DNA from 2 places in the Brucella anthropi ATCC 49188 genome. Region 1 is predicted to be linked to the other one. Evidence: riboswitches for the same ligand, from Rfam matches in the RefSeq annotation. Region 1 holds a riboswitch; the other holds the start of a gene.

Region 1 (7,683 bases):
CTTCCTGAATGGTAAGGCGTTCAAATACGTTTTGATCGCAGCCATTTCAGCAACCCTATCGATTGCCGCAATGCATTTCACTGGTATGAGCGCAATCAGAGCAGCTGCAGATGTTCACTATGACCTTCCACCGATCCTGATTGGCAGTATAATATCGATCCTGCTTTTGCTGGCTGCTTTCTGGTTTGTGATGAATACTGCCGGCTGGATGCGCGTTTTGCTACCGACCGTTGGGGGGATTCTTGCTGTTTGCACGCTCCACTTTACTGCAGTTGCGTCGACCGAGCTGGTTCCAAACCCGACCCTTCCTGCTGCTGATCCGCTGGGCATAGGGCGTCTCTGGTTGATCGGTGCAATTGCCGCTGTTGTCAGTATAGTAGCGCTGACAACGATTATTGCAGTATTTGTAGATCGTTACATGACAGACTTGAAGGGATTTGCGAACGCTACCCTGGACGGACTGGCCGTCGTTCGTGATGGTGGAATAGTCGAGATGAACGCTCGGTTTTCCGATCTCATGCGGCGCAGTGAAAAGGCGCTTGTCGGTGTTGCGCCGGATACTCTGTTGCTGGCGGCTGATGGGCTCCCCGTCTGTGCTTCTCGCCCGGAAGCAATCGAAGCCGCACCCAGATTTCCAAATGATGAGCGTATCTTTGAACTCGCAGTTCATACGATTGAGTATCAGGGACGCCCTTGCGAAGTTCTGGCTGTCCGTGATCTTACTGAAAAGCGTACGGCCCAGCGTCAGATCGAGCATATGGCGCGGCATGATACACTCACGGATTTACCTAACCGAATGTTCTTTGAAGAGCGTCTCGCAAACGCAGTGGCACGCCGCAGCCGAGAGCCTTTTGCTGTACTCGCGCTTGATCTGGACCGGTTCAAAGCAGTGAACGATATTTTCGGCCATGCCGAAGGTGATCGCGTATTGAAGACGGTTTCCAGCATCCTGAAGCGATCCATAAACGGTATAGACACGGCAGCACGTATTGGCGGCGACGAGTTTATCATTCTGCAGGTCGGGGTTCCACAGCCCAAGGGTGCACGGAAACTGTCCGAAAAGATTCTGGATACCTTCCGGTCAGAACTGAATACAGTGCTCGATCCGACTGCTGTTGGTGTCAGCATTGGCGTTGCCGTGTATCCGAATGACGGCAAGGATGCAGAAGCCATCCGACATGCGGCAGACATTGCGCTTTATCGGGCGAAGACAGAAGGACGGGGTATGGTTGCATTCTACTCGCCGGAAATGGACCGCGAAATAAGAGAGCGTCGCCAGATGGAGGCCGATTTGCGCCACGCCATGGTTCGCGGTCAGATCAGTATTGCCTATCAGCCATTGTTCGCGACAGCAGATGGTAGTTGTACCGGCTATGAAGCACTGGTTCGTTGGAACCATCCGGAACGTGGCCAGATACCACCTGAGGTTTTTGTTCCTATCGCTGAGGAAACGGGGGTAATTGTCCCACTCGGTGAGTGGGTTCTGCGTGAAGCCTGCCGCACTGCCGCCGGATGGGAGAAGCATTTAACTATCGCCGTAAACCTCTCCCCCGTACAGTTCCGTTTGATCAATCTGCCGGACACGGTGAGTTCGGTTCTCGCACAAACGGGCCTGGATCCTACGAGATTGGAGCTGGAGGTAACAGAAGCCGCATTGATGAAGGACCGATTGACGACACTCGAACTGTTGCGTCGCATGAAGAAGCTGGGTGTCCGTATCGTGATGGATGATTTCGGCACTGGCTATTCGTCGCTCAGTAACCTTCAAAGTTTCCCATTCGACAAGATCAAGATCGACCGCAGTTTCATCACCAGCATGGAAACGGATGTTAGTGCGAGAGCCATTGTACGAGCCATCGTCGGGTTGGGTCGTAGCCTTGATCTCCCGGTGGTGGCCGAGGGTATAGAAACTTTTGACCAGCATCGCATGGTGATCGAAGAGGGTTGCGAACAGGTTCAAGGCTTTCTTTTCGGGCGTCCGGCCAATGCGCCAGCGTCAGCGGATCCGTCTTCGCGGCTTCCTAGCAAAAAGGGCGGTGGGCAAGTAAAGACTACCTAATAAACTGCAACCTTGTGAATAACGTTGAGGCTTCGGTGTTGCCGGAGCCTCTTTGCTGTGCCGAATTGTTACAAAGCTGTTATTTGATGCGATTGTGAATGAAATTCCATAGTGAAATATTCAGGGGCCGGAACCACAAATTTCTCAATCGCTGGAAGGGGTTGCGCCACATCCAATGCAGTCGAACACTGCGAATAGCGTAGTGTTTTCAACACGATATTTCGCGTGATCGCAATAATAAGTGAATTTATCCGAAGGAGCTTTCCGTGCTTGTAACACGTTACGGCCACAAAGCGAAAGCTGAATAGGACGAACAGTAACAGTACTAGTGATCGTAAAGACAAATCCCGTAACGGGGTCCTCGATACGCATCTTGGTTAAGTGGATGATGGAAACGATGCTTACTTCGCAACAATGGCTTCCGGTCGAGTTGCTCAATATCGGGCTGGCCGCTGCCCTTTTCTTCGCCTGCCTTGTTCACTCACTGTGGAAGGCTGTCTTCGATGAGCTCAACCCGTTATTCTGGCGCCGTACGGCTGCTCTGCTCTGGGCTGGTATCTTTATTGTCGCGCTGAGCGGCGGTATTGAAAGCTTCAACTGGCCACAGGCCATTGGATGGCTTCTCGTTCTTGGCGGTGTTGTTGCGACTGTGACACGTACCGGTATGAGCTATTATCGCCAATATTGCGCTCATACATCGCGCGGTGTTCATTCGGGTCGCACCCGGCTTTCTGGACGGTGATCGCCATGTTTGCAAAGACTGTTGAAATGCCTTTGCGGCTTCACCGCCCACATAGCTTGCGCTCGTTCTTTATCCGCGCTTTTGCTGCTGCACGATCCCGTAAATATTCGTAGAGCGTGCACCCGATCGGCAGTAACCAAGAATGGGGCCCTCAGCTTCATCCAGCGCTGCTGCCATCGCATCCACATCTTCTTGCGTCAATTGTCCGCCTACAACCGGGATGTAGTAAGTTGCAAGCCCGGCTTTTTCGGCGACACGTGCAATTTCGCTGAACTCGGGTTGTTCAGGGCCGCCTTCGCCGTCAGGCCGATTGCAAATGATTGTGCGAAATCCCTCCGCTGCAATATCGCGTACGTCGTCGGGCTCGATCTGGCCCGAGACTGAATAATTGTCGTCTACCTGGCGAATATCCATATTTTCCTCACTTGCCGCTCAAATCGCGACGGCTTGTCCGGTGGCAACTTACATTAAAGTTGTTTTCATGCCACATGAAACTGCTGGGAGAACGGATGCGATGACAGGGGAGCGATTAAGGTGACGATCCACAAGGTTAGCCAGAGCGCTGTACGTATCGCGCATCGTGTGTCGAGCTTTCATGAAAGCACCCGAATGGTCCCGGAAGAAGTGCCTGTGGCGGTCAGCTATAACGGTTCAACCCAAGCCGTAATGATGGCTACGCCGGATAATCTTGAGGACTTCGCGATCGGTTTCACGCTCACCGAGAATATCGTTGACCATATTTCCGAGATAGAAGCGGTTGATGTCGTAGCCTTTGAAAAGGGTATAGACCTACAGATCAGACTGTCCGAACGCCCCGAGCAGAGGCTTGCCGCGCGACGCAGGTTTATGGCTGGTCCCGTTGGGTGTGGTCTCTGTGGTATAGATTCAATCGACCATGCGTTGCGGTCGCTTGAGGCTTTGGAACAAGGTGATAGGAAATTCTCTTCCAACGATATTTCAATGGCTGTCGCGTCTCTTACCAAAGAGCAGCAACTGAATGCTGAGACCCATGCAGTTCATGCGGCGGGGTTCTATGTGCCAGGCGAGGGGCTTATTGCTGTACGTGAGGACGTGGGGCGGCACAACGCATTGGATAAACTCGTCGGAGCTGTCTCGCTTACCGGTACTGCACCGGGAAATGGGATAGTCGCGATTACCAGCCGTGTTTCGGTCGAAATGGTGCAGAAAGCAGTTATGTTCGGCGCGCCGGTTCTGGCCGCAATCTCTGCGCCGACAGCTCTTGCCATCCGAACGGCTCAGGAGGCCAATCTGACACTTGTTGCCTTAGTAAGGGGTGATGAATTCGACGTTTATGCCCACGGAGAGCGTATCGCAGGAGAATGACCGGCCTTTTCGCAAAGGCCGGTCGAAGCATCATTATGCAAGGGCGGTAATACGGCTGCGTTCGCTAACGACCTGCAACACCGCATTGGCTGCTTCCACGCCCTTCACTTTGAAGTGGGCATGGAAAAATTCATGATGTTCCTTGCTTTCATGGAAATGATGCGGCGTCAGAACAACGCTGAGCACCGGAACTTCGGCCTCTAGGCCGACTTGCATCATGCCGTTGATGACGGCAGTTGCCACGAAATCATGTCGATAGATGCCGCCATCCACGACGAACGCAGCGCCGACAATGGCAGCATACTGGCCGGTTTTGGCCAGAGTTTTGGCGTGGAGAGGAATTTCATAAGCGCCTGGAACGTCGAAGACTTCGACTTCTATATTGGTGCCAGCCTTTGCGGACAGTTCCGCGATAAAGCTCTTGCGAGCTTCGTCGACAATATCGGCATGCCAACGCGCCTGAATGAATGCGATCTTGAAGGAAGTCTTGTTCGGATAGCTCTGGTTCATAGGTTCCACACGAAACTAGAATCAGGGCGCACAAAAGAACGCATTGATTGTGCCCAAGGGCGCAATCCTAACGCTCATTCGCTCTCTTCCATCCGGACTTTAACCGTCGGCTCCGGCATCTCACCGGATCTGCTGACCCTGAACAAAGCCGAATCGGCATCTTTTCAGGCGCTCGCGGGCTCGAAACTTTCGCTTCATACCGCCGGTGGGGAGTTTCACCCCGCCCCGAGAACAAGCCCGCACACCATTGTGCGAGCGGCGTGAAATTAGGGTTTCGTCGCGGGCTTGTCCAGTAAAATAAGGGAAATTTTATACTCCCGACATTTCAGGTCGATGAGGGGGGGGTAGAGTGCTGGTTTGATGGGAGGCACCATGTAAAACGCTGCCCTTGAGGTGGTAATGCTTTAATTTCTAAGCGTTTTTCAGGGTGCTGGCTCTACCTGAAGTTTTAATCGATTGAATTTTACGCGTTTTATCTATCGGAAGATATTGACACCCTGGCAGGGTTTGGGCCTATCCTATGTTCACATCTTGTCTTGCAGATATTTAGCATCCTTAAAAGACAACGTTGTCAATTGGGCTTAAGCGGCGTATGAGTGGGATGGAGGATTTCAGGAAAAGCGTCGTGAGGGATGGCCGGGCACAGGTGAAAGCGGAAGCTTTCGCATCGTATTGCGGCAGTGAGTAGGAGAAACTGGTTGTGTGGTGCAGCTGGTTTCGGGTCTGTGCCGAAGAGGCGCGGATGGGAATGACGAGATGGATTACTGCGCTGAAGCAAAGGCTTAGCCAGATATCCGATAGTTTTAGTTTCGTTTGTTTCTACGGGAGGTAGACATGCATAAACTTTTGAAGCTCGCCGCGATGGGTACAGCCGCCTGTGCTTTGCTCGCCGGAATGGCCCCTGTTGCCAGTGCGCAGGATAAGCAGAATGTTGAAGTTCTGCATTGGTGGACTGCTGGCGGTGAAGCCGCCGCGCTCGACGTTCTCAAGAAGGATCTCGAAAAGAAGGGCATTAGCTGGACCGATATGCCGGTTGCCGGTGGCGGTGGTACGGAAGCCATGACAGTACTGCGCGCGCGCGTCACAGCTGGAAATGCTCCGACGGCAGTGCAGATGCTCGGCTTCGACATCCGCGATTGGGCAGAGCAGGGTGCTCTTGGTAATCTTGATGAGATCGCAAACAAGGAAGGTTGGGAAAAGGTCATTCCGGCTCCTCTGCAGGAGTTTGCCAAGTATGACGGCCACTGGATCGCTGCTCCTGTCAATGTTCACTCCACCAACTGGATGTGGATCAACAAGGCAGCGCTCGACAAGGCTGGCGGCAAGGAGCCTACCAACTGGGATGAACTGATCGCTCTCCTTGATAAGTTCAAGGAACAGGGCATCACTCCGATCGCTCATGGCGGCCAGCCATGGCAGGACGCAACGATATTTGATGCTGTAGTGCTTTCTTTCGGTACAGATTTCTACAAGAAGGCCTTCATCGATCTGGATCCCGAAACGCTCGGCAGCGATACGATGAAGCAGGCTTTTGATCGTATGACGAAGCTGCGTTCCTATGTTGACGATAACTTCTCCGGTCGCGACTGGAACCTGGCTTCAGCTATGGTCATTGAAGGCAAAGCCGGCCTTCAGTTCATGGGCGACTGGGCGAAGGGTGAGTTTGTCAAGGCTGGCAAGAAGCCGGGCGAAGACTTCGTCTGCATGCGCTATCCGGGCACCCAGGGCGCTATCACATTCAACTCCGATATGTTTGCCATGTTCAAAGTCTCGGAAGACAAGGTTCCTGCACAGCTTGAAATGGCATCGGCGATTGAAAGTCCGACTTTCCAGTCGGCATTCAACGTAGTGAAGGGCTCCGCTCCGGCTCGTACCGATGTGCCTGATACCGACTTCGATGCTTGCGGCAAGAAGGCTATCGCTGACGAAAAGGAAGCGAGTGAAAAAGGCACGATGCTGGGCTCCATGGCGCATGGTTACGCTAACCCTGCTGCGGTGAAGAATGCGATCTATGACGTCGTAACACGCCAGTTCAACGGTCAACTTTCCTCGGAAGATGCCGTCAAAGAACTCGTGTCGGCTGTTGAAGGTGCAAAATAACAGCAAAGAGGCGTCCGGTCCTTTCCGGACGCCTTCTATCTCAGGTGTTTTGGATATTGGTAGAGCATCTGAAAGTACTGGCATCAGTGGCCAGAAATCAAAACAACAATTGCATGATGAAGGCCTGCATGTTTCCATCGGAAATTGCAGCAGACTGAATTTATTGGGTGCATTCGGTCGCGCATAATGCAGAAGCGCTGGAATGCCGATCAAACAGATGTCCGGAACGTGCGCCTGATGTTTGGCATATGTCCGGGTGGCGTAAACAAGGTGACGCAGATATGCAGCGTAACAACCGATTACAAGAACTGGTGCCAAAGCTGGTTCTGGGGCCGAGCTTTCTGATAGTGCTCGTGTTTGTCTATGGTTTTATCATCTATACAGGTGTTCTTTCGCTAACCAATAGCCGAATGCTGCCGTCATATGGCTTCGTCGGACTTACGAATTACACCAAGTTGTGGGCCTTGCCTCATTGGTGGCGTGCGATCACCAATCTGGCGATCTTTGCATCGCTCTACATCATTATCTGTTCGGTTATCGGGCTGTTCCTTGCGATCCTTCTTGACCAGAAGATCCGGGGTGAAGGCGTTCTACGTCCGATCTATCTTTATCCAATGGCGTTATCTTTCATCGTCACTGGAACGGCATGGAAGTGGTTTCTTGATCCAGGTATCGGTCTGGAAAACACAATGCATTTGTGGGGTTGGGAGAGTTTCTCCTTCAACTGGATCAAGAGCAATACAATGGCAATCTACTGTCTGGTGATTGCTGCTGTGTGGCAATCCTCCGGATTTGTGATGGCAATGTTCCTCGCAGGATTGCGCGGCGTGGATAATGAAATCATCAAAGCAGCGCAGATTGACGGAGCATCATCCGGTACGATCTATCGACGCATCATTATCCCGCTGATGCGTCCGGTTTTCCTGTC
Region 2 (7,683 bases), on a different replicon from region 1:
ATGTATCTCGCTTTTCCGCTGTTCGATATGTTGTGCCGTCGTTTCGGGAGCTGGGTTCTCGTCGGTGTGATGGCTGCAGCCGTGGGCGGTGATTATCTGGCGCAACAGCTTGGCGTATTGTCACTCACACGCATTCAATTGTCCGATGCCGGGGTCTTGCGAGCCTTGCCTTCGTTTGTCTTTGGAATGTGGCTTGCTCGCCGGGAACATCCACCGATGCCGGCATCGGCAATCAAGGCATTGCTTGCCACTTGCCTGATTGTCTTTCTGTTCTATCACCCGGCAAACGGGCCGGACGAACCGCACACGCTTGAAGGCCCCTGGCGGCTGGCCTTCCTCTATGCGGGTGTCTATGTGCTTTATGCCGCATCCACTCGGGGCATTTATACACCGCTGCAATGGCGCGGATTCACAAGGCTTTCCCGTTACAGCTTCGGCATCTTCATTCTCCATCCTGCGGTCGGAATGGTTTTCTTCAAAGCTGCTCCGGAACGATGGGGCGAGGCGACGGCAGGCGCGGTCCTGCTCATCGCTGCAGGTGTTCTTGCAAGCGTGTTGACTGCCATTGCCTCTTACCACCTGTTCGAAAATCCCGTTCACCGCTGGCTGGTGAAAAGAATTGACGCATGGGTCAGCAGATCGGAAGGCTCAAGCGGGTTTTCTGGTTCCACGCGCGACGGCCTGCCCGTCTCCCGATAGGCAGGCATCCTCACCGGATCGATCAGGCGGTGCGCGACGTACCGCTGTCCTGCCGCATCAGATAGAGCGATGCGCCGATGATCAGGGCCGCTCCCGGCCAGAAGTTGATGCTTGGCGCTGCTGCAAACACGATCCAGCCGAAGATCACGTTGATCGGCAGTCTCAGGTCATCGAACGGTTGCAGATAGACCGCATCCGCTATCGAATAAGCTGCCGTCTGGAAATATTGGGCGAGAGCTGTGAATGCGCCGATGACGATCAATATGGACCAGATTTCGACGTCCGGCGCGGTGATTGCGGACATGCTTAAGCCGGATGCCAGCCAGAGTGCCGCGTTGATGGGCGTGAGCAGTACCAGCATATAGGCCGAAATGCTGGCGGGCTTTTCGAAACGGGTCAGATATTTGGTCATCACCGAATAGCCGGCCCACAACGCCGCGGCCAGAATCGGCAGGAGCGAATAGACCGTATAGGAATCCGACCAGGGTGCGATGATGATCAGCGCGCCAATAAATCCGGTGAATGTGGTCAGCAGCCGTGCCGGCGTGACCTTTTCCTGCAGAAAGAGCCGTGCGCACAGGATGACGAAGAATGGCGATGTCATGGACAGCGCGACCACCTGCCAGATCGGCACATGGGTCAGCGCATAAATCCAGACCTGTACGCCAGCGGCAGCCAGCGCGACGCGCATGACGTGAAGACCGAAATGGCTGGTACGCAAGGCTCTCGTGCCGTCGCGAACGAGCAGGGGCAAGGTCAGCACTAGCGCGATCACATATTGCCAGAAGGCGATGATGACGGAGGGAATACCGGTACGCGTTCCCGCCCATTGGGTGGCGACATTGACGGCGGCATAGGCCGAACAGGCCGCGACCATCAGCGCTGCTCCGCGTATGGTCGGTTTCAAAGTTGGCGAAGAGGCAAGTTGGCTCAACGGTTTCTTCCTTCGGAGCATTTTGCAGCCAAATGGAAACATTTGACGTCGCATAAATGCGGCAAAACAAATGGACAGAGCGTTCCGCTTCAGGCGGAACTTGCTCTGGCAAGCCTGTTACCTCAGGGTACGGGAAGAAAGACTGCAGGACGAAGACGGCAAGCCGTCCAGCCGAGCATGATTCCAACCTCGTTCTCTCTCATCCGGACTATGACCGTCGGCTTCGGAATTGCACCGAATCTGCTGACCCTGACACGTCTGCCGTGTCAGGCGCTCGCGGGCTTCGGACACTTGGTCCGTTACCGCCGGTGGGGAGTTTCGCCCCGCCCTGAGAACTGGATATTTCGTTTGCACCGAAGGACATCAGGATGAACTCCGACGCGGGCTGTAGTTATGTTACGCTTTCCCATAAAGCAAGGTGCAGGTTAGATTCTGCCTGCCTGTCCGGCAATCACAATTGAGTGCAGGGCAACACAAGGGATGAGCCTTTGATAGCCAAGTCACGGGAAAAGCATGGACGTATCGGAAACTCTCTTTTAGAAACTCGTGTCGGAGTTGATCGAGAGAGGGTCTAATTCCACATGGTTCTGGGAGGAATGATGAGCACCAACGCAGTCCCCACGCAGTTTTCGCATGACCATCCGCTATGGCAACCGGATGCGGGGCGCATCGCCGCCAGCAATCTGGAGCAATTCCGTATTCGCGCAGAACAGCGCACGGGCTTGAGCCTGCCGGATTATGCCGCGCTGCATCGCTGGTCGGTCGAGGATCGCGGCGGCTTCTGGCAGCTTGTGTGGGATTTCTGCGAGGTTATCGGCGAGCGTGGCAAAACGGCCCTTGTCGATAAAGGCCATATGCGTGACGCAAAATTCTTCCCCGAGGCACGGCTCAACTTTGCCGAAAACCTGTTGCGCCATGAGGGTGGCGAGGAAGCCATCGTCTTTCGCGGTGAGGACAAGATCGAGCGCCGCCTGACATGGGACGATCTTCACGCGCTGGTCTCGAAACTCCAGCAATTCATGCTGGCGGAAGGGGTTCAGCCGGGCGACCGCGTGGCGGGCATGATGCCCAATATGCCGGAGGCGGTGGCCTTGATGCTGGCCGCTTCGTCCATCGGTGCCGTCTGGTCGTCCTGCTCGCCGGATTTTGGCATACAGGGCGTGCTCGACCGCTTCGGCCAGATCGAACCAAAGCTTTTCTTCGCCTGCGATGGCTACTGGTACAATGGCAAGCGCATCGAAGTTGCCGACAAGGTTGCTGAGGTGACGGCAAAGCTGCCGGGGCTGAAACGTGCGGTCATTGTCACCTATCTCGGCGAAGCGGAAGCCGTTGCTGACCGCGCTGAAAAGGGAATTGCGCTTGATGTGGCTCTGGAACCGTTCAAGGCCAAAGACGTCGAGTTCACGCGGCTCCCTTTCGATCATCCACTTTGTATCCTGTTTTCGTCCGGCACGACGGGCATTCCGAAATGCATTGTACATCGCGCAGGCGGCGTGCTGTTGCAGCACCTGAAGGAACACCGCCTGCATGCGGATATCCGTGATGGCGACCGTTTCTTCTATTTCACCACTTGCGGATGGATGATGTGGAACTGGCTGGCTTCAGGCATAGCATCGGGCGCCACGCTTCTGCTCTATGACGGTTCGCCCTTCTATCCCGATGGCAATGTGCTGTTCGATTATGCCGCCGCCGAGGGTATGACTTATTTCGGCACTTCGGCGAAATTCATCGACGCGGTGCTGAAAGCCGGTTTGAAGCCCGGCGAGACACATGATCTTTCAGCGCTGCGCACCGTCTCCTCGACCGGCTCGCCGCTATCGCCGGAAGGCTTTGCCTTCGTCTATGAAGCGATCAAGCCGGACGTGCATCTCGCGTCCATTTCCGGCGGTACGGATATCGTGTCCTGCTTCGTACTGGGCGTTCCGACCGAACCGGTCTGGCTGGGCGAAATTCAGGGTGCTGGCCTTGGCATGGCAGTCGATGTCTGGAACGACGATGGCAAGCCGGTGCGCCGCGAAAAAGGTGAGCTGGTCTGTACCAAGGCATTCCCTTGCATGCCGCTGCAATTCTGGAACGATCCTGAAGGCGCGAAATATCAGGCCGCCTATTTCGAGCGTTTCGACAATATCTGGTGCCATGGCGATTTTGCCGAATGGACCGAGCATGACGGCATCGTCATCCATGGCCGCTCCGATGCGACACTCAACCCCGGCGGCGTGCGTATCGGTACGGCGGAGATTTACAATCAGGTCGAACAGATGCCGGAGATCGCCGAGGCGCTCTGTATCGGGCAGGATTGGGATAATGACGTGCGGGTGGTGCTGTTCGTGCGCCTCGCCGAAGGTGTGGCGCTGGACGACGACCTCAAGGCACGCATCAAGACCAAGATTCGTACTGGTGCCACGCCGCGCCACGTTCCGGCAAAGATTGTGGCGGTCCGGGATATTCCGCGCACCAAGTCGGGAAAAATCGTGGAGCTCGCCGTGCGCGATATCGTGCATGGGCGCGATGTGAAGAATCGCGAGGCGCTGGCAAACCCGGAAGCGCTGGAGCTTTATCGCGATATTGCCGAGCTTCATGAGGATTGATTTGATTACCCTCCAATTGCTTGGAGTTGCCGGATAACGGGCGCAACAAAATTTCGTTATCCGGTAATAAATAGCCACAGAACGCCACGCAAAGCCATTGCCTAATTGGTCGCCACGGGACACTCTGGCCGGAACATAGCCGTCTTGCAAAAGATGGACACCGGGCAGAACTTGTGGAGGACGAGTATGTTTGCATCGGGCATGAATTTCGGTCTTGGCGAGGAGATCGAAGCCCTTCGCGATACGGTGCGCCGTTTTGCGGAAAGCCGCATTGCGCCGCTGGCCGCTGAAACCGACCGCAACAATGCATTTCCCATGCATCTCTGGCGTGAACTGGGTGAGCTTGGCGTACTCGGCATTACGGCGCCAGAAGAATATGGCGGCGCTGGCATGGGCTATCTCGCCCATTGCATTGCGATGGAAGAAATCAGCCGCGCTTCCGCTTCCATCGGCCTGAGCTACGGCGCGCATTCCAATCTCTGCGTCAACCAGATCAAGCGAAACGGTTCTCCCGAGCAGCGCGCGAAATATCTGCCAAAACTTATTTCCGGCGAGCATGTCGGCGCGCTCGCCATGTCTGAGCCGGGTGCGGGTTCCGACGTCGTTTCGATGAAACTTGCCGCCGAGAAACGCGGCGATCGTTACGTTCTCAACGGAAACAAGATGTGGATCACCAACGGCCCGGATGCCGATGTGCTGGTGGTCTATGCCAAGACAGATCCGTCGGCAGGTCCGCGCGGCATCAGCGCCTTCATCGTTGAAAAAGGTTTCAAGGGGTTCTCGACCGCGCAGAAGCTCGACAAGCTTGGCATGCGCGGTTCCAACACCTGCGAACTGGTGTTCGAGGATTGTGAAGTGCCTGCCGAAAACCTGCTGGGCGAAGTCGGCAAGGGCGTCAATGTGCTGATGTCCGGTCTTGACTATGAACGCGTGGTGCTGGCGGGTGGTCCGCTCGGCATCATGGCGGCCTGCCTCGATGTCGTGGTGCCCTATGTGCATGAGCGCAAGCAGTTCGATCAGCCGATTGGCGAGTTCCAACTGATGCAAGGCAAGCTTGCCGACATGTATGTGACCTTCAACGCCTCGCGCGCCTATACCTATGCGGTGGCGGCTGCCTGTGACCGGGGCGAGACGTCGCGCAAGGATGCGGCGGGCTGCATTCTCTACACGGCGGAAAATGCCACGCAGATGGCGCTTCAGGCGATCCAGTCTCTCGGCGGCAATGGCTACATCAATGATTATCCGACGGGCCGCCTTTTGCGCGATGCGAAGCTCTATGAGATCGGTGCGGGCACATCGGAAATCCGGCGCATGCTGATCGGACGGGAACTCTTTCAGGAGACCCGTTGATGGCAGTTCTGAAATCGGAAATCTCGACGCGCAGCGCCAGCTTCGAGGCTAACCGCAAGGCGATGCTGGCGGCGATCGACGTGGTGGGTGAAGCTTCCCAGATTGCACTCGATGGCGGTGGCGAGAAAGCGCGCGAGCGCCATGTCGCGCGTGGCAAGCTTCTGCCGCGCGAGCGGGTGGCGCAACTGCTCGATCCGGGGGCGCCCTTTCTGGAAGTGGGGCTGACGGCAGCGCATGGCATGTATGGCGGGGCGGCCCCTTCGGGTGGCATCATCACCGGCATCGGGCGCGTATCGGGCCGGGACTGCATGATCGTCTGCAATGATGCGACGGTGAAGGGCGGCACCTATTATCCGGTCACGGTCAAGAAGCATCTGCGCGCGCAGGAAATCGCGGGCGAGAACCGTCTGCCCTGCATCTATCTGGTCGATTCCGGCGGGGCCAATCTGCCCAATCAGGATGAGGTGTTCCCGGACCGCGACCATTTCGGGCGCATCTTCTACAATCAGGCGCAGATGTCGGCGGCAGGCATTCCGCAGGTCGCCGTGGTCATGGGGTCGTGCACGGCAGGCGGTGCCTATGTGCCTGCCATGAGCGACGAGACGGTGATCGTGCGCAATCAGGGCACGATCTTTCTGGCCGGTCCGCCGCTGGTGAAGGCTGCAACCGGCGAAGTGGTGACGGCGGAAGATCTCGGCGGTGGTGACGTGCACACAAGGCTTTCCGGCGTGGCCGACCATCTGGCCAATGACGACGCCCATGCATTGCAGATTGCGCGCGCCATTACCGCCAATCTCAACAGTAAGAAGCGTGAGTTTATCCCGCGCGGCGATAGTGCTGCACCCCTCTATGATCCGGAGGAAATTCTGGGCGTCGTTTCCGCCGATACGCGCATTCCCTATGATGTGCGCGAGGTTATCACGCGGCTGGTCGATGGTTCGGATTTCGATGAGTTCAAGGCACGCTACGGCACCACTTTGGTCTGCGGTTTTGCCAGCGTCTATGGCATGCCGGTCGGGATCATCGCCAATAACGGCGTGCTGTTCTCCGAAGCGGCCTTGAAGGGCGCGCATTTCATCGAGCTTTGCTGCCAGCGCAACATTCCACTGGTGTTTCTGCAGAACATCACCGGCTTCATGGTCGGGCGCAAATATGAAGCCGAGGGCATTGCGAAACATGGCGCCAAACTGGTGACGGCGGTGGCGACGGCCAATGTACCCAAGATCACCATGCTGATTGGCGCTTCCTATGGTGCGGGTAACTACGGCATGGCGGGGCGGGCCTATTCGCCGCGCTTCCTGTGGACGTGGCCGAACAGCCGCATTGCGGTGATGGGCGGCGAACAGGCGGCAGGCGTGCTGGCAACCGTCAAGCGCGACGGGATCGAGCGCACCGGCGGCACGTGGTCGGCGGATGAGGAAGCGGAGTTCAAGCGCCCGACGCTCGAAATGTTCGAACGCCAGAGCCATCCGCTTTATGCCTCTGCCCGACTTTGGGATGACGGTATCGTTGATCCGCGCAAGAGCCGCGAAGTGCTTGGCCTGTCGCTTTCCGCCACGCTGAACGCACCCATCGAGCCGACGCGCTTTGGTTTGTTTAGAATGTAAAAGGGCCGTCAGATGTTCAAAAAGATACTGATTGCCAATCGCGGAGAAATTGCCTGCCGGGTCATTCGCACGGCGCGGGAATTGGGTATTGCCACCGTCGCAATTTATTCCGATGCGGATGCCAATGCGCTTCATGTCGAGATGGCCGATGAGGCGGTGCGCGTCGGCCCTGCCATTTCTGCGCAAAGCTATCTGAATGTCGAGGCTATCATCAAGGCTGCGAAGGAAACCGGCGCGGAGACAATCCATCCGGGCTATGGGTTTCTCTCCGAAAATGCCGGTTTCGTGGATGCCGTCGAGGCGGCGGGGCTTGTCTTCATCGGCCCATCGGCCAAAGCTATTCGCGCCATGGGGCTGAAGGATGCCGCCAAAGCATTGATGGAAAAGGCAGGTGTGCCGGTTGTTCCGGGCTATCACGGCGATAATCAGGATGGAGCCTTCCTCAAAAGCGAGGCGGACCGCATCACCTATCCCGTGCTCATCAAGGCACGTGCAGGCGGTGGCG

The links. Region 1 has a riboswitch for FMN ahead of OANT_RS19715 (6,7-dimethyl-8-ribityllumazine synthase). Riboswitches for the same ligand answer to the same signal wherever they lie in the genome.
Region 2: it holds a riboswitch for FMN, as region 1 does, so the genes downstream of both, OANT_RS00190 (DMT family transporter) here and OANT_RS19715 (6,7-dimethyl-8-ribityllumazine synthase) in region 1, are expected to answer to the same signal.

The regions. Positions count from the first base shown of each region.
Region 1 is NC_009668.1:1,214,996-1,222,678, reverse strand. Features, by position in the region: gene OANT_RS19735 (bifunctional diguanylate cyclase/phosphodiesterase) at 1-2,059, shown strand, start outside; gene OANT_RS19730 (hypothetical protein) at 2,457-2,801, shown strand; gene OANT_RS19725 (protein tyrosine phosphatase family protein) at 2,871-3,215, opposite strand; gene fdhD (formate dehydrogenase accessory sulfurtransferase FdhD) at 3,336-4,145, shown strand; gene OANT_RS19715 (6,7-dimethyl-8-ribityllumazine synthase) at 4,179-4,655, opposite strand; FMN riboswitch at 4,732-4,892, opposite strand; gene OANT_RS19710 (ABC transporter substrate-binding protein) at 5,490-6,755, shown strand; gene OANT_RS19705 (carbohydrate ABC transporter permease) at 7,037-7,683, shown strand, end outside.
Region 2 is NC_009667.1:36,029-43,711, forward strand. Features, by position in the region: gene OANT_RS00185 (acyltransferase family protein) at 1-699, shown strand, start outside; gene OANT_RS00190 (DMT family transporter) at 722-1,633, opposite strand; FMN riboswitch at 1,821-1,973, opposite strand; gene OANT_RS00195 (acetoacetate--CoA ligase) at 2,233-4,221, shown strand; gene OANT_RS00200 (isovaleryl-CoA dehydrogenase) at 4,423-5,571, shown strand; gene OANT_RS00205 (carboxyl transferase domain-containing protein) at 5,571-7,178, shown strand; gene OANT_RS00210 (acetyl/propionyl/methylcrotonyl-CoA carboxylase subunit alpha) at 7,191-7,683, shown strand, end outside.